Regions from separate parts of the Pseudomonas sp. MTM4 genome, predicted to be linked through region 2. Evidence: predicted binding sites of a transcription regulator. Region 2 holds the regulator's gene; each other region holds the start of a gene.
The links. The regulator FliA, encoded in region 2, starts transcription of late flagellar genes. The targets are predictions, from matches to a motif close to CTAAAGTTTNNNNNNNNNNNGCCGNTAA.

Region 1 (5,601 bases), 2.0 Mb from region 2:
CAACAGAAGCGTCAACCGCATCCGCGTCCGACTGTTCCCCTTCAATGTTGCGCTGGGCCTTCTTGGTCAGCACCAGAATGTCGATGCGACGATTGACCGGATTCAGCGGATCATCCCGATCGAACAGGGCCGATGAGGCATAACCCACAACGCGGGCAATCTGATCCTCCGGATAGCCTCCGGCGACCAGCGTGCGCCGAGCCGCGTTGGCGCGCCCTGCCGATAGCTCCCAGTTACCGAAATCACCTCGTCCCGAGTATGGCTTGGCATCGGTGTGCCCGCTGATGCTGATCTTGTTCGGCACGGCGCGAATGGTGTCGGCCATCGCCAGCAGAATGTCCTCGAAGTAGGGCTGCAGCTGCGCGCTACCCAAGGCGAACATCGGGCGGTTCTCGGCATCCATGATCTGAATGCGCAGCCCGTCCTGAGTGATCTCGAACAAGATCTGATCCTTGAAGCGGGTCAGGTCGGGATTTTCGTCGATCTTGTTCTGCAACTCCTGCAACAGTAGTTCCAGCCGCTCGCGCTCCAGCTGCTCGGCAAAGGTTTGCGCCTGATCGGCGTCGAGCGCTGCTTCGGTCTGTTGCACGGCCGGGTCGACCACATCGTTGAGCGTACGGTCCGGCGCTGGCGTCGGCGTACCGCCCAGATCTATCACGTGCGGGCTGGCACTTTCCGTGAAGCCGATCGGGTCCTGGAAGTAGCCCGAAATGGCGCGTTTCTGTTCCGGCGTTGCCGAGGACATCAGCCACATCACCAGAAAGAACGCCATCATGGCCGTGGCAAAGTCGGCGAAGGCGATCTTCCAGGCACCGCCATGGTGCCCGGCCGCGGATTTCTTGACCCGTTTGACGATAATCGGTTGGGTATTGTCCATGATCGCGCTTAGCTACCACGCATGGCTTGTTCGAGCTCGGAGAAGCTCGGGCGATGCGCCGGTAGCAGTACCTTGCGGCCAAACTCCACGGCGAGCGTTGGCGGCATGCCCGACGCCGACGCCACCAGCGTGGCTTTGATGCTTTCGTAGAGATTGAGCTCTTCTTTGGCGTCGTGCTCGAGCGCACCGGCCAGCGGACCGAAGAAGCCGTAGGAGGCGAGAATACCGAGGAATGTACCCACCAGCGCCGTGGCGACCTTTTCTCCGATCTCGGCGTTCGAGGCGGACGCCAGAATCGACATGGTGATCACGATCCCCAGAACGGCGGCCACGATCCCCATCGCGGGCAAGCCGTCGGCGACCTTGGCCACGGCGTGCGAGGGATGTTCGAGTTCTTCCTTGAGGCTATTCAATTCCATGTCGAACAGCCCTTCCAGCTCGTGCGGAGCCATATTGCCGGACGACATGATGCGCAAGTAATCGCAGACGAACGCCGTCATGCGTTCATCCTTGAGGATCGCAGGATATTTACTGAAGATCGGGCTGGCCTTGGGGTCTTCGAGGTCCGCCTCGATCGCCATCATCCCCTCGCGGCGGCTCTTGTTGAGGATTTCATAGAGCATCCCCAGCACTTCCAGATAGTACTTGTGAGTAAACCGGGTGCTGAACATCTGCAGTGATTTCTTGAACACCACTTTGGTGGTGCTGCCGGGGTTGGCCTGCAAGAAGCCACCGAGCGCCGCTCCCCCGATGATCATGACCTCGAATGGGTGGATAAGCGCGCCGAGCTTGCCGCCGGACAGCATGAAACCGCCGAGCACGCTGCCGATTACTACGAGGATGCCAATAATCTTTGCCATAGGAGGTACGTCTAAAACCTGATCACAAGGCACCTGAAACAAGCCACGCGACATCGCGCGCTCCGGGGTCACAGGCGGGGCGTATGAAAGAATTGTTCTGGTTATCGGAGCTTTTGCGCCAGACTAAAGGCCAACCCGATGAAATGCCAGTTCGGTAGCGCCATGACCACACCCCCTCTCCCACGCACGCTCCCCGCCTGGATCAAGGCGCTGGACGCCGTTGTGCTGCCTGCGTTCGCCGACCCGCATGCACGAGTTCAGCGGGCAATGCGCGACAGCAGCAAGTCCATGCGCCAGATCGCCGAGCTGATTCAGGAAAGTCCGATCCTGGCGCTCAACGTGATTCGCGAAGCCAACCGCAGCGCGGCATCGGCCGGCAAGCCGGCAGAGAGTCTCGAAGTCGCGCTCAGCCGCATCGGCTTGAAACGAGCCGAAGCATTGATCGCAGGGATTCCGGCAGCCCGACCCAGCGAAATCCCTGCGCCGTTGCGGCAGATGGTGCTGATCAGTCGACACGCCAGCCAACAGGCCAATGGACTGTTCGCAGCCCGCCTCGCGCGGCTCTGGCAGGAAATTCACTGGAGCAGCCTGCTGTTCCTCGCCCCCGTGTGGACTCTGGTCGCGGCGCATCCGGAACTGCTCGAGGCCTGGGAACAACGCGTGCTGGTCAGACGCGAGCCGGCGCCCCAGGTCGAACAGGCCTTGCTGGGCATCCCGTTATTGGATCTTTGCGTGGCGGTCTCCGAGCATTGGGGGCTGCCCGGATGGATCGCCCAAGGTTATCGGCTGCTCAGCCAAAATCGACGAATGCTGATCAAGGCGCTGCACGTCGCCCGCGATAACGAACATCCGTTGCATCAGCAACAGATGCTCGATGCCGATCCGGAGCTGCGTCGCTGGCTTACCCTGCCGAGCAATACCATCGTGCTGGCCAACGGCCTGGCGCTTTCTGCGCACCATAGTTGGAGCGGCATTCACAGCCTGCGCTGGCAGCGGCTCGCCGGGCTGTATCTGCAGGTCCCGCTGACCGAACTGCAGCAAATGGTGCACCAGCAGGCCGCAGCCAGTGCGCAGACGATCGGGAAGACCGACCTTTGGCATCCGGCTCAGGCCCTGCTGTGGCCATGGGAAACGGTGTTTCAGGTCGAAAAGGTCGCCAGGCTGCCCAATACCGAAGCGCTGACGCAATGGCGCACGCATTGCCGTGAACTGCTCAGCGAGCCCTGTCCATACGACAATGTCATCCAGCTCACCGCCACTGCGTGCAAAGCGCTGACCTGTGCCGGCATGCAGCGGGTGCTGCTGATGATCGTCGACCGCAGGCAGCAGCGCCTGGTCAGCCAGCAAGCCAGCGGCCTGCCGCGCGAGGCCTCCCGACTTACTCTCGAGCCGGATCAGAGCCAGGTGTTGCGCAGGCTGCTGGAAAAGCCCGCCCTGCTGCGACTCACGCCCGACAACGTGGCGCAATTCTCCGCCTTGCTACCGGGCGCGCTGAAGGCGCTGTTTCCCAGCGAGCATGTCCTGTTGCGCTCCGTGGGTCAGGAGGGTCGGGTGGTCATGCTGGTGGTGGCTGATCAGGGCAACACTGCGTTCAGCGAAACGGGTGTGCAGGCGTTCACTAAGACCGTCCAGTGCATCGAGCGCGCCCTGGCAACGTTCAGCAAACGCGGCCGCTGACATTTTTCGCTAGACTGGCTCCTTTCTGACAGCCCGAGACTTACCGTGTCTGCCTTTTCAAACCTGCCTCTGGTAATCGAACCGGTCGATCTGGCCGAACGTTTGAATGCCCCCGAGCTGATCCTGGTCGACCTGACCAGTGCGAGCCGCTACGCCGACGGCCATATACCTGGCGCGCGATTCGTCGATCCCAAGCGGACCCAGCTCGGCCTGCCGCCAGCACCGGGAAAGTTGCCCGGCAAGGACCAGCTGGAATCGCTGTTCGGCGCGCTGGGGCATCGCGCCGATGCGGTTTATGTCATCTATGACGATGAAGGCGGCGGTTGGGCCGGGCGTTTCATCTGGCTGCTGGACGTCATCGGCCATCGCCACTACCACTACCTGAACGGCGGCCTGCACGCCTGGCTGGCCGAACAACGTCCGCTGTCGCAAGAGGTTCCTGACGCCGTGGGCGACTCAGTCGCACTCCAGCTCGATGAAAGCCCGAGCGCGACCCGCGAATACATCGAAAGCCGGCTCGGCGCTGCGGACCTGGTCGTCTGGGACGCGCGTTCGCCCGAAGAGTACCGCGGCGAAAAGGTGCTGGCGGCACGCGGCGGTCATATTCCCGGTGCGATCAACTTCGAATGGACCGCGGCGATGGACCCGTCCCGCGCCATGCGCATTCGCGAAGACATCGCCGAGCGGCTGGTCGCGCTCGGCATCACCGCGGACAAGGAAATCGTCACCCACTGCCAGACGCATCACCGCTCCGGTTTCACTTACCTTCTGGCCAAGGCCCTGGGCTATCCAAAGGTGAAGGGATACCCCGGTTCCTGGGGCGAATGGGGCAACCTGCCCGACACCCCGATTCAGCAATGAAAAGGTCATCCATGAAAGATCGCTTGTTCGTATTCAGTCAGTACCTGCTCCCGCACCACCTGATCTCGCGCCTCGCCGGCTGCCTCGCCGAATGCCGCCTGCCATGGGTGAAGAACACCTTCATCAAATGGTTCGTGCGGCATTTTCAGGTGGACATGCGCGAGGCGCAGATCGAAGACCCGATGGCCTACGAGCATTTCAACGCGTTTTTCACCCGCGCCTTGAAAGACGGCGCCCGCCCGCTGGATCTGACGCCAGGTGCGATCCTCAACCCCTGCGATGGTGCCATCAGCCAGTTGGGCCGGATCGAGCAGGGCCGGATCTTCCAGGCCAAGGGCCACAGCTACAGCGTGATGGAGCTGCTCGGTGGCGACCATGAGCGCGCGGCGCCCTTCATGGGCGGTGACTTCGCCACCGTGTACCTGTCGCCCAAGGATTACCATCGTGTACACATGCCGCTGTCCGGCACCCTGCGCGAAATGGTCTACGTACCGGGCCGCATCTTCTCGGTGAACACCGTGACCGCCGAAGGCGTACCGGAGCTGTTCGCGCGCAACGAGCGCGTGGTTTGCCTGTTCGATACCGACCGCGGGCCGATGGCCATGGTGCTGGTCGGCGCGATGATCGTCGCCAGTATCGAGACCGTATGGGCCGGGCTGGTAACGCCGCCCAAACGCACCCTCAAGACCACCCGTTACGACGAAACGGCACGCGCGCCGATTCATCTGGAAAAAGGCGCGGAGATGGGCCGCTTCAAACTGGGCTCCACGGTGATTCTGCTGTTCGGTCCGGATCAGGTCAGCTGGGCCGAGCAGCTTACGGCACTGACGCCGGTATGTATGGGCGAAGGCCTGGGACAGGCCAAGCCGATACCCCCGGCCGTTACTCCAGTGGACGATTTCACACAGCCTTAAAGCCAAACCAATGGTCGGTTGCGGCTAGCCAACGTCTCTGTGTTCGTTATGATGTCAGCCGAAGATTGCGTTTTGACATCACAGGTAGCAAATCCTGCCGTCATTGCCGAACCTAGGCAGTACGTCGGATTTGCCACGGAGTTCACCGTTTGGATAACCAGAGTCAGCCATCGCTATTGCGCGTCCCGACGCCGGATTGCCAGGGGCTGTCTTTCTGCGAACCCAGCATACGCGGCGTCCGGCGCTGGCTTTCCGGCCTGCCCAAGGCAAACCTGGGCGAAACCGCGCGACAGCTGTACCAGGCCATCCAGGAACTCAACCGACTCCGCACCACCGCCCAGGGCCGGCTGCAACTGCTCGAACTGTTGCGACCGGAAATCCATATGGTCTGCAAGGCCCTGGAGCGCTACTT
Region 2 (5,601 bases):
AGACGGTTACGCACCAGCACCAGCTCGCCGACCATGTTCATGATTTCATCGAGCCGCGCGGTATCGACCCGCACAGTAGTCTCGGCTTCGCTCGCCGGCTTTTCGGGTGCAGGGGCAGCTTTGGCTGCCGTGTCCGTTTTGGCCGGAGCAGCGGCGGCTTTGCCTGGCGCTGCCGCAGGCGCGGATTTCGCGGGCGCGCTTTTCTTTGCAGAGGATGCAGCGGCGACAGGAGCGGCCGGAGCAGGTGTTGGAATTACGGGCGCCGCTTCGGGTTCGAACTTACCTTTGCCGTGCAACTGGTCCAGCAGGGCTTCGAACTCGTCGTCGGTGATTTCATCACCCCCTGCTGCAGCAGGCTTGTTCGCCTCGACAGGCGGCGCAGGCGCAGCAGAAGCCGGCTCGGAGAAGTGACCCTTGCCGTGCAGCTGGTCGAGCAACGCCTCGAATTCGTCGTCGGTAATCTCGTCGCTGACAGGCGCTTCAGCGAGCGGTGCGGCCGATGCCGGAATGGGCTCCGCCGCAAACTGGCCTTTGCCATGAAGCTGATCAAGCAAGGATTCGAATTCGTCGTCAGTGATCTCATCGCTGACGCTTGCGGTCGAGGCCTCGGCGGAATTTTCCAGCGCGCCAAGGAACTGCTCGAATTCGTTGTCCGCCGTCGCGGCTTCGGGCTCGGGCTCGGGCTCGACAAGGGTCTCGACGACCGGCTCGTCCCCGGCCGGTTCGGCCAGACGCGTCAGCGCCGCCAGCAGTTCTGGAGTCGCCGGGGTTACCGTGGTGCGCTCTCTAACCTGGGCAAACATTTCATTGACGGAATCCAATGCCTGCAGCACGACATCCATCAATTCCGAGTCGACGCGACGCTCACCCTTGCGCAGGATGTCGAAGACGTTTTCAGCAATATGACAGCACTCGACCAGCTCATGTAGCTGGAGAAAGCCGGCACCGCCTTTTACCGTATGGAAACCGCGAAAAATCGCATTGAGCAAGGCGGTGTCATCGGGGCTGCTTTCCAGCTCCACCAGCTGCTCTGACAATAGTTCGAGAATCTCGCCGGCCTCTACCAGGAAGTCCTGGAGGATTTCTTCATCGGCGTCGAAGCTCATATTCACCTTCCCCTAAAAGCCCAGGCTCGAAAGCAGATCATCGACATCGTCCTGCCCGGATACGACATCCTCACGTATATCGGCATGCATCTGCGGACCTTCACCATTGGAAGGCTCTTTTTCTTGTTTTTTCTTTTCCTGCTCGACGCGCATCGCTTCGCGGTCATGCTGAATGCCCGCTACGCGGTCGACTTGGCCGGCCATCAACACGAGATTGAGCAGGTTGCTTTCGAGCTCAGTGATCAGCCGGGTCACCCGCTTGATCACCTGACCGGTCAAGTCCTGGAAATCCTGCGCCAACATGATTTCACTGAGATTCTGCGACAGCTGGCTGCTGTCGCTCAGGGAGCGTTGCAGATACTGGTCAATGCGGCGAACCAGCTCCCGAAACTCCTCGGCGTTCATATCTCTGCGCATGAAGCGCTGCCAGTCGGCGACCAGGCTTTGCGCTTCGTAACTGACGTAGTTCACCAGCGGCGCCGACTCCTCGACCAGATCCATGGTGCGGTTGGCGGCCTTTTCGGTCATTTCCACGACATAGGAAAGACGATCGGTGGCGTCGGTGATGGGTGACGGATCGCCGCCCGTAGCGCAGGTATCCATCTCGAGCTTGACGATGGCGTTATGCAGCTCGCGGGTCAGCTTGCCGACTTCCTGGTAAAGCCCGTTATTACGGGCCTGATTGAGCTCGTTGAACATCTGTGCCGCTTCGTCGAAGCGGCCCTGCTGCAAACTCTCGATCAGTTGGGGTGCGTGAGCCTTCAGAGTCGCTTCGAACTCCGCCAGGCTTTGGTCTGCTTGCGTCATAGTGCCCTCGCGGCGTTACTGCTTCAGCCGTTGACGCGCTCGAAGATCTTTTCGATCTTCTCTTTGAGCACTTGAGCCGTGAATGGCTTGACCACATAACCGTTTACGCCCGCCTGCGCGGCCTCGATGATCTGGTCGCGTTTCGCCTCGGCGGTGACCATCAATACGGGCAGATGCTTCAGGCGCTCGTCGGCACGGACGGCACGCAGCAGATCGATGCCGCTCATGCCGGGCATGTTCCAGTCAGTGACGAGGAAATCGAAGCCGCCGCTCTTGAGCATCGGCAGCGCGGTGGTGCCGTCATCTGCCTCGGCAGTGTTGGTAAAGCCCAGATCGCGCAAGAGGTTCTTGATGATCCGTCTCATGGTCGAGAAATCATCGACGATGAGGATTTTCATATTCTTGTCCAAGTAAACCTCCGTAAATCCCGAATCCCCAGAACCTGCTCACGGTCTGTTGCGGGCCTCATGAATGAAGCTCGTAAGCGGCCTATAGTGCTTTTTTGCGAATCGATCAGCGCCCGCGCCACTCGCCAAGGCGAGCCCGCAGGCGCGCCGCGCACTGACTGTGCAACTGGCTCACTCGCGATTCGCTGACCCCTAGCACCTGGCCGATTTCCTTCAAATTCAATTCTTCGTCGTAATACAGCGAAAGCACCAGCTTTTCACGCTCGGGCAGGTTGCCGATGGCCTCGGCCAGCGCCTGCTGAAAACGCTCGTCTTCAAGATCGCGGGACGGCTCCGGATGGGCGCTGGCGGCATCCTCTCCAAACTCCCCGTGCTCACCTTCCTGCAGCAAATCATCGAAGCTGAACAAGCGGCTGCCCAGAGTGTCGCCCAGAATGCCGTAGTACTCATCGAGACTCAATTTAAGTTCGGCCGCAACGTCCTGATCTTTAGCATCGCGACCGGTTCTGGCTTCGATCGCCCGGATCGCTTCGCTGACCATGCGTGAATTGCGGTGCACCGAACGCGGCGCCCAGTCGCCCTTGCGGACCTCGTCGAGCATTGCGCCGCGGATGCGGATACCGGCGTAGGTCTCGAAACTCGCACCTTTTCCGGCGTCATACTTCTTCGACGCCTCGAGCAAGCCGATCATGCCGGCCTGCATCAGGTCATCGACCTGCACACTGGCCGGCAAGCGCGCCAGCAGGTGATAGGCGATGCGCTTGACCAACGGCGCGTACTGATCGATGAGTTGGTATTGCGAGTCTTTTGCCTGAGCTTTGCTGTAATACATAACGAGTCCAGCCGCGGTCAGTCGTTAGGCTCTGTGGCGGGCCTGACGAGGCGCTCCACAAAGAACTCCAAATGGCCCCGCGGCGTCGCCGGCAATGGCCAGGTATCCACCTTCTGCGCAATGGCCTTGATCGCCAGCGAGCATTTGGCTCGCGGATAGGCCTCATAAACGGCGCGCTGTTTCTGTACCGCCTTGCGTACCGCCTCGTCGTACGGAACCGCGCCGACGTATTGCAACGCTACATCGAGGAACCGCTCGGTCACCTTGCTCAGCTTGGCGAACAGGTTGCGGCCCTCCTGGGGCGCGTGTGCCATGTTCGCCAACACACGGAAACGGCTGATGCCATAGTCACGATTGAGCAGCTTGATCAACGCGTAAGCGTCGGTGATCGAAGTAGGCTCGTCGGTCACCACCAGCAAAATCTCCTGCGCGGCCCGAACGAAACTCACGACACCGTCGCCAATGCCTGCCGCGGTGTCGATGATCAGCACGTCGATATCGTTGCCGAGATCGCTGAACGCCTGGATCAGTCCTGAATGCTGCAGTGTAGACAGCTGCACCATGCTTTGCGTGCCGGATGCCGCGGGCACGACGCGGATGCCACCCGGCCCCTGAATCAATACGTCACGCAGGTCGCATTCGCCCGCAATGACATCGGCCAGCGTTCGCTTGGCGGTCAAACCCAGCAGTACGTCGACGTTGGCCAAGCCAAGGTCGGCATCGAGCAGCACCACCCGACGACCAAGATCGGCCAGCGCCAGCGCCAGATTGACCGACACGTTGGTCTTGCCGACGCCACCCTTGCCGCCGGTAACTGCAATAACCTGTACGGGATGCATACCCATTTTCACACGCCTATATCTTGCTTGAGCCCTTGGGCCTTCGATGCGTTCAGCCCGAACGCGTCTTCTTTGTGTGTATCACGGAGCAAAGCGTTCATCCGACCTTCCGTGAAGAACCGTTGTACAGACCGGAGAACATGTCGGCCATGGTTTCCTCGCTGGGATTCTCCTCCGATTGCAGGCTCACCGCGCGACTGACCAGCTGATGACTGCGCGGCAGTTGCAGATCGTCGGGGATGCGCGGCCCATCGGTGAGGTACGCGATCGGCAGATGCTGGCTAATGGTGAGGCCGAGCACGTCACCCAGGCTACCGGCTTCATCAAGTTTAGTCAGAATGCAGCCGGCCAGCCCACAACGGCGATAGTGATGCCAGGTCGCCTTGAGCACCTGGCTCTGGCTGGTCGCCGGCAGCACCAGGTAGTTCTTCGATTTGATACCGCGGTCGGCCAAGGTATCGAGTTGCGCGCGCATCATCGGATCATTGGCCGGCAGCCCTGCGGTATCGATAAGGATCAGGCGCTTGCGGGCCAGCGGCTCCAGTGACTTGCTCAGCGGCTGGCTGGGATCGATCTGAATGACCGGCACGTCGAGGATGCGGCCCAGGGTCTTCAGCTGCTCCTGCGCACCGATGCGGAAGTTATCCATGCTCGCCAGGGCGATGCTCTGGGCGCCGTGCTTGAGCACGTAGCGCGCCGCGAGTTTCGCCAGCGTGGTGGTCTTGCCGGCACCGGCCGGACCGACCAGCGCAATGATGCCGCCCTCTTCCAGCGGCTCGACCTTGGTGACCTTGACCGCCTGGGCCAGGTGCGCCAGCACCATTCGCCAGGCCTGGCGCGGCTCGGACACATTCGCAACCTTTTCCAGCAAGGCGCGCGACAGGTCGGCGGGCAGGCCGATACGTTGCAGCCGGCGCCAGAGATTGGCCTGCTGCGGACGGCGGTTCTGCTCGTGGCCCCAGGCAATCGAGCCGAGCTGCATTTCGATCAGCTCACGCAGCCCCTGAAGCTCGGACTGCATGGCTTCCATCGCACGCGAGTCAGCCGCTGCCGGAGCAGCGACCGGCTTCGGCTGAGCGACCGCTGTCGGCTTCTCGTCAAGCAGTTGACGATCCTGGCCAGCGGCACTGCGCGACGGCGCGCTCAGCTCGGCATGGGCGCTGGCGATACGGGCCTGGGTTTTGCGCAGCTCGGCTTCCAGGGCCGCGTTCGGCTTCTTGGGCGCAGCGGGCTCCATCGGGTAATCAAGCATGGCCGTCAGCTCGACGCCGCCAGCGACACGACGGTTGCCCGTGATCACGGCATCGGCGCCCAGCTCGTCACGAATCATCTTCATGGCGATACGCATGTCGGCTGCGAAGAAACGTTTGACCTGCATGGCCTGTACCCTCGATTAATTCTGACCCACCGTCGAAACGATGGTGACCTGCTTGTTATCCGGTATTTCCTGGTAGGCGAGGACATGGATGTTCGGTACCGCGAGCCGGGCGAAGCGCGACAGCATCGCGCGGACCGGACCCGCCACCAGCAGAATCGCCGGCTTACCCAACATTTCCTGACGCTGTGCCGCCTCTACCAGGGAACGCTGCAATTTTTCGGCCATTCCGGGC
Region 3 (5,601 bases), 670 kb from region 2:
GGTGGAGGCAATCCGATCGGAAGTGCTTACGGACAGCACACCATTGCCTCGCACCGATCGCCGACAGCGGTTTTCCCTCGAGCGGTTACTGCGTAATCCAGCGCGCTATGAACATCTTCAGATGCGGGCACATACGGAACGCGGCGGGGTGGCCGAAGGGCGCTTCGTCGGTGTCGATCGAGACGGAAATTTGGCAATTCGGCGGATTCTGGAAGGGCCTGGAGAGGCTATCTACAATCTAGCGCCGGACGATATCGTCCTGCTCGAACTGCTTGAGCCGTAGCATCGGATCGCCGGCATCTGTCTGGCGGTTCCGGCTTCGAACTGAAGTAGAGGATGCCGCTCGACGCACTTGATTTTCCTCACCCAGCCCCCATCTGCTTGTCATTGCCGCAATTGCGGTCCCTGCCATTGACGATGTGGAGTTTGCAAGACGATGAGTGTGGAAACTCAAAACAAAGAAACCCTGGGCTTCCAGACCGAGGTGAAGCAACTGCTTCACCTGATGATCCATTCGCTGTACTCGAACAAGGAAATCTTCCTCCGCGAGCTGATTTCCAACGCGTCCGATGCCGCCGACAAATTGCGTTTCGAAGCGCTGGCCAAGCCGGAGCTGCTCGAAGGTGGTGCCGACCTGAAGATCCGCGTCACGTTCGACAAGGATGCCAAGACCGTTACCCTCGAGGATAACGGCATAGGCATGAATCGCGACGACGTCATCACCCATCTGGGCACCATTGCCAAGTCGGGTACCGCAGATTTCATGAAGCACCTCACGGGCGATCAGAAAAAGGATTCGCACCTGATCGGTCAGTTCGGGGTGGGTTTCTATTCTGCATTCATCGTTGCCGATCAGGTCGAGGTGTTCAGCCGCCGCGCTGGCACGCCTGCCGAGGAAGGCGTGTACTGGTCGTCGAAGGGCGAGGGTGATTTCGAGGTCGCCACCATCGAAAAAGCCGAGCGCGGAACCCGTATCGTTCTGCACCTCAAGTCGGGCGAAGAAGAGTTCGCCGATGGCTGGCGTCTGCGCAACATCATCAAGAAATACTCCGACCACATTGCGCTGCCCATCGAACTGCCCAAAGAACTCCATGGCGAGGAGGAGGACAAGCCGGCCGAGCCCGAGTGGGAAACCGTCAACCGCGCCAGCGCGCTCTGGACTCGTCCACGCACCGAGGTGAAGGACGAGGAATACCAGGAGTTCTACAAGCACGTCGGCCACGATTTCGAGAATCCGCTGGCCTGGAGCCACAACAAGGTCGAGGGGAAACTGGAATACACCTCGTTGCTCTACGTACCGGGCCGCGCGCCGTTCGATCTGTATCAGCGCGAGGCACTCAAGGGGCTCAAGCTTTACGTACAGCGCGTGTTCATCATGGATCAGGCCGATGAGTTCCTGCCGCTGTACCTGCGTTTCATTAAAGGTGTGGTCGACTCCAACGATCTATCGCTGAACGTTTCGCGGGAAATCCTGCAGAAGGACCCGGTCATCGACTCGATGAAATCGGCGCTGACCAAGCGCGTCCTGGACATGCTCGATAAGTTGGCCAAGGACAAGCCGGAGGACTACAAGAACTTCTGGAAACAGTTCGGCCAAGTGCTCAAAGAAGGTCCAGCGGAAGACTTCGCCAACAAGGAGAAGATTGCAGGACTCCTGCGCTTCGCTTCGACCCAGGATGCTTCCGGTGAGCAAAGCGTGTCGCTGGCCGACTACCTGGGTCGCGTGAAGGAAGGGCAGGACAAGGTCTACTTCCTGACCGGTGAGTCTTACGCCCAGGTCAAGAGCAGCCCGCATCTGGAAGTCTTCCGCAAGAAGGGCATCGAAGTGCTGCTGCTCACCGATCGTATCGATGAGTGGCTGATGAGCTACCTCACCGAATTCGATGGCAAGCAGTTCGTAGATGTTGCTCGAGGCGATCTCGATCTGGGCAAGCTGGACTCGGAGGAGGACAAGAAGGCTCAGGAAGAAGTCGCCAAAGCGAAGGAGGGGCTGGTCGAACGTCTCAAGGGCGCGCTAGGTGATGCCGTTGCTGAGGTACGTGTATCGCACCGTCTGACCGACTCGCCAGCGATTCTCGCGATTGGCGAGCAGGATCTGGGGCTGCAGATGCGCCAGATTCTCGAGGCTAGCGGGCAGAAGGTGCCGGAGTCCAAGCCGATCTTCGAGATTAACCCGCAGCATCCATTGATCGAGAAGCTGGACGCAGAGCCGGACGAGGATCGCTTCGCCGACCTGTCGCACATTCTCTTCGATCAAGCCGCGCTGGCCGCTGGTGACAGCCTCAAGGACCCAGCCAGCTATGTGCAACGGTTGAACAAGCTGCTGGTTGAGCTTTCAGCCTAAGTTACATATAGGCGTCTGGAAGGCCCGTCATTGACGGGCCTTTTGCGTTCAGGCCTGTAGTTGCTTTTTCGGACACTCTCCGCGTCATAAGTGGGGCTGGCCATCCCCAGAGCATGACCGACACCCGAGCCAAACCGCATTCGACTACTGAACCGCCACGCTGTAAGGCGGTCTATCCGCTTGGCTGTCAGGAGGTCATTGGTTGTTCAACTTACGAAACTGTTTTGTCGCGATGTGTCTGGTCGCCTTGATCGCACCGGTTCAAGCGCGGGACTATCGCTATAGCGACTCGCATCTGCATTTCGTTGATTTCTTCCAGGAAAGCGACGGCATGGCAAAGTTGCTCGAGGCCATGGACGCCGGTGATATCGACCATGTGATGATCAGTGGCATCCCCGTTGCCAAAAAGTGGCACGAAAACGAACCCAAGCGGCCTCGTTACTATGCTGGCGATGATGCGCCGGTTTATTGGTACAGCGCGACCGACGTGGTGGTTGCGGCGGCCTTGAAAGAGCTGAGCGACGAGCAGCGACGCCGTTTCCATCCGTTTCTCTCGGGTTTCAATCCCAACGACAAGAATGCCGATGCGCATATCCGGCGGATGCTCGAACTCGATCCGGGCCTCTGGCAGGGGTTGGGAGAAATATTCACGCGGCACGACGACGTCACTGCCTTGACCGAAGGCGATACACCTCGCGCCAACAACGAAGCGCTGACGCGTGTCTATCATCTGGCCGCCGAATACGATTTGCCCGTGATGCTGCATTCGAACATCACCTCCAAGCGTGAGCGTAACCCGCTGTATCTGGGCGAGCTGGAAGAGGCGTTGCGTAATCACCCCCATACTCGCTTCATTTGGGCGCATGCGGGGACGAGCATGGAGCTGCACCGTCATCAGGAAAAGCTCGATTTTCTTTTGGAGACGGTCACGCGGTTGCTGGATGACTATCCAAACCTTTACATCGATCTCTCCTGGACGATGCTCGATCCCTATCTCGTGAATGAGTCTGGTCAGCCAGACAGTGACTGGCTGGACTTGGTCGAGCGCCACCCCACGCGATTCATGCTGGGTTCCGACGTGGTCGGGCGGTTCGACAATCTGGGTGAGGGAATGCATGCATTCGACCCGTTTCTCGATGCGTTACCCGAGTCGATTGCTCACAAGGTTGCGCGTGACAACTTCCTTGATGTGCTGCCTCGCAAGCGGCAGGCTGAGGTTCGCTGAGATGTGGAGTAAGAACCGAGGCGAATTTGATGAATAGAACGCTGCGGTAGCAACCGCCGGTCGCGTTCTTTCCATGAAACGTGTTTTTCTGACGTCAATTTTTCAAGCTTATCGGTCGGGCTCCGATACCGAGGTAACCGCTGCGATGCTGCAGCGCTTCCTTTGGAGTAGTAAGCCCTCATGTCCATTCGACGTTTGAATATCTCCATCCGCTCGGCCATTGGCTTCGGCCTGATTGGTTTCATGGTTTTGGCGCTTGGCCTGTTTGCAATGAAACAGATGGCTGATATGCGCAAGGAATCCAGCCAAGTAGATCAGGTCTGGTTGCCGAGCCTCATCAGTTTGGGTGGTCTTGATATCGGCATGCAACGCACGCGTGCACTCACCATTCGGATGGTCACGCTAGACAGCAGCGAAGCGCTTAGCGCGACACGGCAGACACTCGACAAGCTCTCCGGTGATGTTCGTTCGATGCAGGCCGACTATGAGCGGCTGTTAACCACAGAGGAAGAGAAATCCGCTTATGAACGGTTCAAGGCGGCTCGAAGCCTTTATATGGTTGAGCAGGTAAAGGTGGTCGATTACGCAAGCAAGCGCGAGCGGGAACAAGCCCTGCAGGTCATGAACGGCTCTATCAATGCCCACGCCGATGCAATGACCAAGGCTTTAACCGACCTTCAGCAGATCAATGAGAAAGAAGCGGGGCGCGCTGCAGGCCGCGCGCTTGCTGCGTACGAAACGGCCTTCAACTGGGTGATCACCACCATTGTCATGGCTGCGTTGGTCACCGTGGCGCTGGCTGTTCTGTTTACCCGAAGTATCGTTCGGCCTTTGAGGCAAGCTGTCGAGCTGGCTGAAGCCGTCGCCTCGGGTGATCTCACTCGAGATTTCCTTATCGAAGGCAGCGATGAGCCGGCGCGCCTGCTGGCAGCACTCAAGGCGATGCAGGCAAGCTTGCGTAACACCATTCAGGGTATTTCCGATTCGTCCAATCAGCTCGCTTCAGCGGCGGAAGAGCTCAATACCGTGACCGAAGACTCAACTCGCGGTCTGCATCAGCAGAATCACGAGATCGAGCAGGCTGCTACTGCTGTGAATGAAATGACTGCGGCGGTGGACGAGGTCGCCCGCAATGCGGTGGCAACTTCAGAAGCTTCGCGTGAGTCGGACAAGACTGCGCAGCATGGCCGTGGACAGGTGATCAAGACAGTTGAATCCATCGGTATGCTGGCGGCTGATGTCACCACCACGGCCAGCCAGGTCGAGCAACTGGCAGGCCAGGTTCGAGACATCAGCAAGGTGCTGGATGTGATCCGTTCGATCGCCGAGCAGACCAATTTGCTGGCGCTCAACGCCGCCATCGAAGCGGCACGTGCTGGCGAGGCCGGACGCGGGTTTGCCGTCGTTGCGGATGAAGTAAGGGCGCTGGCGCATCGTACTCAGCAGTCCACTCAAGAGATCGAGCAGATGATCGGTGACGTGCATCAGGGCACCGATAAGGCCGTTCAAGCCATGCAGGCCAGTAACGAACGAGCACGCAGCACGCTCGACGTCGCTCGCACTGCAGGTGAGGCGCTTGAGGACATCACCAAGGCCATCAGCCAGATCAGCGAGCGCAATCTGGTCATAGCCAGCGCTTCGGAGCAGCAGGCCCAGGTGGCACGTGAGGTCGACCGTAATCTGGTCAATATCCGTGACCTGTCATTGCAGTCCTCGGCGGGCGCCAATCAGACCAGCGCAGCGAGCCAGGAGCTGTCGCATTTGGCGATCCGATTGAACGAGATGGTTGCGCGTTTCCGGATTTGACGGAGTCGCGACGCCCCGCCCGCCGGGGCGTCGCTGTACCGCAACCAATTCCGTGGCAGCCCTCGGTTCGTCTCAATGCTGGGCATATGGGCGTAGGATGCGTACTATTCGGCGTTTTTATTCGAACCTTCGCCTGCTCCAGTGCCAGGAAAGCCTTGGGTTCGCTCCAGCCTCTTACGCCGAGACTCTGTGATGTCCAACCTATCAACCCGTCTTTTCAGAGCTT
Region 4 (5,601 bases), 1.6 Mb from region 2:
GATAGGCCGCACGCCCTTCGGCGTACTCCAGGTGGTTCAGTAACAGCAGGCGCAGCCGTTCGCATTCGTCGGTGCAGGCTTGCAGACCTTCGCCGTGAAGCTGCTTGAGCTGGCTTTTGGCGGCGTGGGTCGGCTCGTCGAGCTCCTGACCGGCCAGCTCTTCGAGGCACTGACGGATGGCCTTATCGGCGACCGCCACGGCGCCCCAATCGCTGGCCTGCAACGCCTGCTGCAGCTGATCGTGCAGCTCCATCAGGCGCGCGCTATCACTTACGAGCGGCACTGACACCCTCCCAGCCTTCACGCAGAATGCCGAGCAGGTTGATGACTTCATCCAGCCCTTCCAGCGACAGCGACACGCTGACATCGGAAAGACGATAGATGCAGTATTCGTAGAGTCGCGCCAGCCCCTGAACCACTTCGCCGCCACCCTCTTCGTCGAGCGCGCCGTTGAGGCCGTTGAGGATGTTCATGCACTTCTCCAGAGAAATGCCCTTCTGCTGATAACGCTTGTGCTCGATATGTCCGCGAGCGCGGGCCAACTCATCGAGTAGGCCATCCATCAGCACCAGCACCAGCTCATAAGGCGAAGCGGAGGCCGCACGGGCTTCGAGGTCTACCGAGCGGTAGCTGTCGTAACTGTCGTTTTGGAGGTAGGTGCTCATCCGAACAATCCGAAGGTCTGCTCCATGCTCTGCATGGTCTGCATCATGGAAGTGAATTGCTTGAGGTAGCGGCTGTAGTGGGTGTCGTACTGCTGCTGGAGGTTCTCGAACTGCTCGTCGATACGGCGCAGGCTCATGTCCAGCGTGTCCATACGGTTCTTCAGCATGCCGTTGGTGCTGCTGGTATAGCTGGCGACGGTCTTGTCGATGCTCTCGAGCAGGTTGTCCTTGCCGGTGAACAGCGCCTCGAAGCCTTCCGGATCGTTGGCGACGGCAGCTTCGAAGCGCTTGGCGTCGATGGTCAGCTTGCCGTTGCGATCGGCGCTGATACCGAAATTGATCAGACTGGTGCCACCGAAATCGGTACGCAGCAGGCCATTGAGGCGGCTTTCGATGGAACGGATGCTGGAATCGCCGGCCAGGACGCCGCGTGCCGCACTTTCGCTGCCGCTGGCGGTCAGCGAGTCGAAGCTGCCCATCAGCGTATTAAATGCATCGATGAAACTCTGAGCCTTGGCCTGGGTGCCTTCCTTGTCTTGCGCGATATCAAGGGTTAGCGGTGATTCACCGGTGGCATGCGCCTTGGTGAAGGTCATGCTGACGCCTTCGATGACGTTCTCGAAGGTATTGCTGGCATTGGTCAGCTTGATCCCCGAGGCATCCCGACCGAGATATACCTCGGCGTCCGCTGCGGTGGACAGACGAGTCGGGCTGGCAATTGCGGCTTCGACCGCCGAGTTGCCTGAGGCGCTCAGGCTGATGCTCTGTGCGGCTCCGGTTTCCTCAGTGGTCAGGACCAGATTGACCGCGCCGTCGCTGCGTACCAGGGTGGCCCGAACGCCGCTGTTATCGACCGCGTCATTGATCGCGCTGGCGAGGCCGTCAAGGGTGGTGATGCCGGTCATATCGACATCGAACGAATCCACACCGCCCTGGCCGATGGTGAGCGTACCGCCGCCCGCTAAGCTGGAGTCAGTCAGGCCCTGCAATGCGATCTGATCCTTGCTGGCTAACTGCTTGACGAAAAAGTCGTAACTGCCAGCCTGCGCGGTGGTGCCAACCGTAGCGCTGGCATAACCGTCCTGGCTAAAGGTCGCTTTATTGGTCAGCATGCTCGAAGTGCTGCTATTGAGCTTGGTGATGGCCGACTTGAAGGTCGTCAACGAGCTACGCAGCGAGCTCAGCGCATCGCGCTGGGCCTTGTAGTTTGATTCGTTGCGGTTCAGCCGATCCAGCGAAGACTGAACTTCGTAGGTCGCCAACTGCGTCGACATCTGCTGTACGTAATCAGAATCTATAGCCATCACCATCCCCTCTTGATGTCTGTTGAGCAAATTGGGTGCCAAGTCGAAAAGGCCGCATTACGGGCGTTCGAGAGGCAGCCATGCAGAAAAAAGGCTTCCGCAACGCGACGTGACGAGGAAACGGGGAAACACCGCTTCCTCCTGTGGCGATGACGGAACGACGCTCTATAAAGGCGACTTGGACGCGCGGTTTATTTAGCGGGCTGAAGACCCATTTGCCATGGGACGCACCGCGCGAGGAATCGGCTCGGCACGATGGCCGGATTTGGCGGGAACGCTACGCAAGTCATTGACTAGCAGCGGACAGAAAGTCTGCGAAGCGGCTCAGTAAGCCTGCGGTGTATAGAGGCGGGCATCCTGATTGCCAGCGAGCAGTTGCTGCAGGATGTCGTGGTGCATGGCAAGAAGCTTGCCGTTGTGCTCATTAAACAGCTGGCACTGCACGGCGAGATCGCCGACCTGCTGCCAGTGTTGCTGCAACGACACGCCGCGCTCGCCCGAGCAGCTGGACAGCAGGCGGCGCATACCAGCCCCGGTTGCGTCCAAACGGAAAGCTGCAAGCACCTTGCTGCGGCGCTGGGCGCGGGCGGCAATGGCTTCGACGCGAAGGGTGATCTGCAAATTGATGCGATCGATTTCGGGCACATCGCGTTCCAGCAGACGACCGTAGAGCTCCTGCATCAATTCGCGCAGGGCAAGGTAGTCGCCGCAGTCCTGCCGCAGATCGTCATCGACGACTGCGAGCAGTTTGTCCCGTTGAGTCACGCGTCGTTGCCGCGGTGATAGCTGAGCATGCTGCTCGCCAACTGACCGATGTCTGTGGATATCTCGCCGCGCTGCAGCGCCTGCTTGATCGCCGCAACGCGGTCCAGATCGATCTCGGGCATTGCGCGCAAGGCTTCATGCATCTGCTCGAGCGGCAGGCTCTCGGCCGGGCGGGCAGCGGACTGCGCGGCGGGGCGGACGCTGGCCGGACGAGCAGGAGTCGTCTCGGTGGGGTTCGCAATGGCGGGCTTGAAATGCCGGCTGATTTCCATGTTCTCATTCCAACTCGGTGGTTACTGCCTAACAAGCGACCGCTCGGGCGGAAACCTTAAATAATTTTTCGCACGGCTGACAGGCGGGTCCTTTGCTGCTCACCACAAACAACGACTGGCGTAGGATCGCCCCTCACCCCAACCCTCTCCCCGCAAGCGGGGAGAGGGTGCTGGCCGTGCGGGCTGATTATCGCCGCGGCGGCCTTCTCTCTCCCTCGCCCTTCCGGGGTGAGGGGGCGGAGCCGAGCCGACTCCCGACTTCAAACAACCACTAGGCAATCCGACCCCGCCACCAGCTCTGCGCCGCCAGGCCGTCCTGAATCTTCTGCTCCTGAGCCAGCAACAGCTGCTGCCACTGCTGGATCTTGGCATCGATCACATGCTCGATGACCTTCTCGCTGCGCATGGCCTGCATTAGCTCCTGCTGGATGCGCGCCAGCGCCTGTTCGGCTACAGCCAGTTCGCGGCGCTGCAGTTCGACCATCTTGTACAACGTGGCTTTGTAACGCTGCTGATTATCACGCTGCAACGGGGTGCTCATCGGCACACTGAAGCCACACAGACGGCTCAAACCGGTAATGTTGTTGCGATAGCGCTGACAAAGGTTCTGCTGGTACTGCACCTGTCCAAGCATCTGCTTGACCCGGTTGCTGCGCAGGCTGGCCAGGCGCGAGAGCGTCTCGATCTGCTGTTTCATGGCTTCCTGATGATGCTCTGCAGGAGAGTAAGGCTGGTTTCCAGCTCCGCCGCCTCGCCCACTTCCTGGCGCAGAAAACGCTCGATGGTCGGTGCGAGCTGCACGGAGCGGTCGGTTTTGATGTCCGCTCCGGGCGTATAGCCGCCCAGCGGGATCAGCTCCTTGATCTTCTCGTAGGTGCTGTAAAGCTCTTTAAGCTGGCGCGCCGCGCCCAGGTGCGGTGGCTGGCCGACCTGACTCATGCAGCGGCTGACCGAAGCGCAGACATCGATGGCCGGGTAGTGCCCGGCATCAGCCAGGCGCCGCGAAAGCACGATGTGCCCGTCGAGAATCGCCCGTGCGCAATCGACGATCGGGTCCTGCTGGTCATCGCCCTCGGCGAGTACGGTGTAAAGGGCGCTGAGGCTGCCATTGTCGTTGGCGCCATTGCCGGCGCTTTCCACCAGTTCCGGCAGCATGCCGAATACCGACGGTGGATAGCCCTTAGTCGCCGGCGGCTCGCCCAGCGCCAAGGCGATTTCGCGCTGGGCCATGGCGTAGCGGGTCAGTGAATCGACCAGCAACAACACATCGTTGCCCTGGTCACGAAAATAGGCGGCGATGCTGTGGCACAGCTCGGTAGCCTTGAGGCGCATCAGTGGCGATTCGTTGGCCGGCGCGACCACCACCACGGCTTTCTTCAGGCCTTCCTCGCCGAGCGAATGCAGCAGGAACTCCTGCACCTCACGACCGCGTTCACCGATCAGCCCGACCACCACCACATCGGCCTTGGTTTGCCGCGTGATCATCCCCAACAGCACGCTCTTGCCCACGCCGGAGCCGGCAAACAGGCCCACACGCTGACCCTTGCCCAGGGTCAGGGTGGCATTGATCGCGCGTACGCCGACATCCAGCGGTTCGCTGACCGGCTTGCGCTTGAGCGGATTGACCGACGGCAGCTCGGCAGGCAACGGGTCGCGCCCGCTGAGCTTGCCCAGCTCGTCCAGCGGCTCGCCAAGGCCGTTGACCACCCGGCCAAGCCAGGATTCATCAATGTGCAGCTTCGCGTCATCCGGCGCTGGAAACACTCGGGAACCCGAGGTCAGACCAACCGGTTTCTTGAACGGCATCAGGTAGGTGATGTCACGGTTGAAGCCCACCACCTGCGCTTCGAGCATGCTGCCGTCGCCCTGTTCGACGAAGCAGCGCTGGCCGGTCATGCGCTGGCAACCGAGGCTTTCCAACAGCATGCCGGAGACGCGCACCAGCCGGCCGCTGACCTTGGCCAACTGCACCGTGTCCAGCGAGCGCAGGGCCTCATCGAGTCGGAAGCTCTCGCGCAGGGACATTTCAGGCTTCTGCCTTGATGTGTTCGGCCAGCGTATCCATGCACGAATCCAGACGCTGCTGGCAGCCGATGTCGGCTTCGGATTCGGCAGTAATTACGCGGCACTCGCCGAGCGCCAGCTTTTCATCTGGCACCAGACGCCAGGCCGCCGCCCGCTCGGGCGCCAGTTCCTTGATCCGGGTGCACTCTTCGGGGTTGAGCAGGATGCGCACGTCCTCCTGATCGCCGGGCATGGCCGCCAAGGCTTCCTCGGCCAGGCTCAAGAGCTGAGTCGGATGGAGAGTCAGCTCGCAACGAATCACCTGCTTGGAGACCTTCTGCACCAGTTCCAGCAACTGCTCGCGACGCGCCTGCTCGAAATCGTGGCGAAAACGCTCGACGCTTTCGATCAGCTGATCCAGCGGCCGTGCCGCCTCGTCAAAAGCCTTCCGGCCCTGGGCACGGCCTTCCTCGCGACCGATGGCCTTGCCATCCTCGATACCGCGCTCGAAGCCTTCGCGGTGGCCAGCTTCGCGGCCCTGCTCCAGCCCCTGCTCGTAGCCTTTGTCGATACCTTCCTGAAAACCATCGG

Region 1: a site for FliA is predicted at 1,839-1,866, ahead of motA (flagellar motor stator protein MotA). Genes of this name have one in related genera too.
Region 3: a site for FliA is predicted at 3,671-3,698, ahead of GYM54_RS04130 (methyl-accepting chemotaxis protein). Genes of this name have one in related genera too.
Region 4: a site for FliA is predicted at 3,039-3,066, ahead of flgM (flagellar biosynthesis anti-sigma factor FlgM). Genes of this name have one in related genera too.

What each region holds. Positions count from the first base shown of each region.
Region 1 covers NZ_CP048411.1:3,629,282-3,634,882, reverse strand. Annotated here, with positions in the region: gene motB (flagellar motor protein MotB) at 1-877, opposite strand, end outside; gene motA (flagellar motor stator protein MotA) at 886-1,737, opposite strand; gene GYM54_RS16645 (HDOD domain-containing protein) at 1,900-3,414, shown strand; gene GYM54_RS16640 (rhodanese-like domain-containing protein) at 3,460-4,275, shown strand; gene asd (archaetidylserine decarboxylase) at 4,287-5,189, shown strand; gene GYM54_RS16630 (molecular chaperone) at 5,339-5,601, shown strand, end outside.
Region 2 covers NZ_CP048411.1:1,595,018-1,600,618, forward strand. Annotated here, with positions in the region: gene GYM54_RS07200 (chemotaxis protein CheA) at 1-1,106, opposite strand, end outside; gene GYM54_RS07205 (protein phosphatase CheZ) at 1,119-1,913, opposite strand; gene GYM54_RS07210 (chemotaxis response regulator CheY) at 1,937-2,311, opposite strand; gene fliA (RNA polymerase sigma factor FliA) at 2,427-3,173, opposite strand; gene fleN (flagellar synthesis regulator FleN) at 3,170-3,997, opposite strand; gene flhF (flagellar biosynthesis protein FlhF) at 4,089-5,369, opposite strand; gene flhA (flagellar biosynthesis protein FlhA) at 5,385-5,601, opposite strand, start outside.
Region 3 covers NZ_CP048411.1:923,016-928,616, reverse strand. Annotated here, with positions in the region: gene GYM54_RS04145 (MFS transporter) at 1-283, shown strand, start outside; gene htpG (molecular chaperone HtpG) at 437-2,344, shown strand; gene GYM54_RS04135 (amidohydrolase family protein) at 2,577-3,569, shown strand; gene GYM54_RS04130 (methyl-accepting chemotaxis protein) at 3,750-5,375, shown strand; gene sstT (serine/threonine transporter SstT) at 5,568-5,601, shown strand, end outside.
Region 4 covers NZ_CP048411.1:3,222,055-3,227,655, reverse strand. Annotated here, with positions in the region: gene GYM54_RS14950 (hypothetical protein) at 1-283, opposite strand, end outside; gene fliS (flagellar export chaperone FliS) at 267-665, opposite strand; gene fliD (flagellar filament capping protein FliD) at 662-1,969, opposite strand; gene flgN (flagellar protein FlgN) at 2,294-2,734, opposite strand; gene flgM (flagellar biosynthesis anti-sigma factor FlgM) at 2,731-3,006, opposite strand; gene GYM54_RS14925 (flagellar FliJ family protein) at 3,278-3,703, opposite strand; gene fliI (flagellar protein export ATPase FliI) at 3,700-5,031, opposite strand; gene fliH (flagellar assembly protein FliH) at 5,033-5,601, opposite strand, start outside.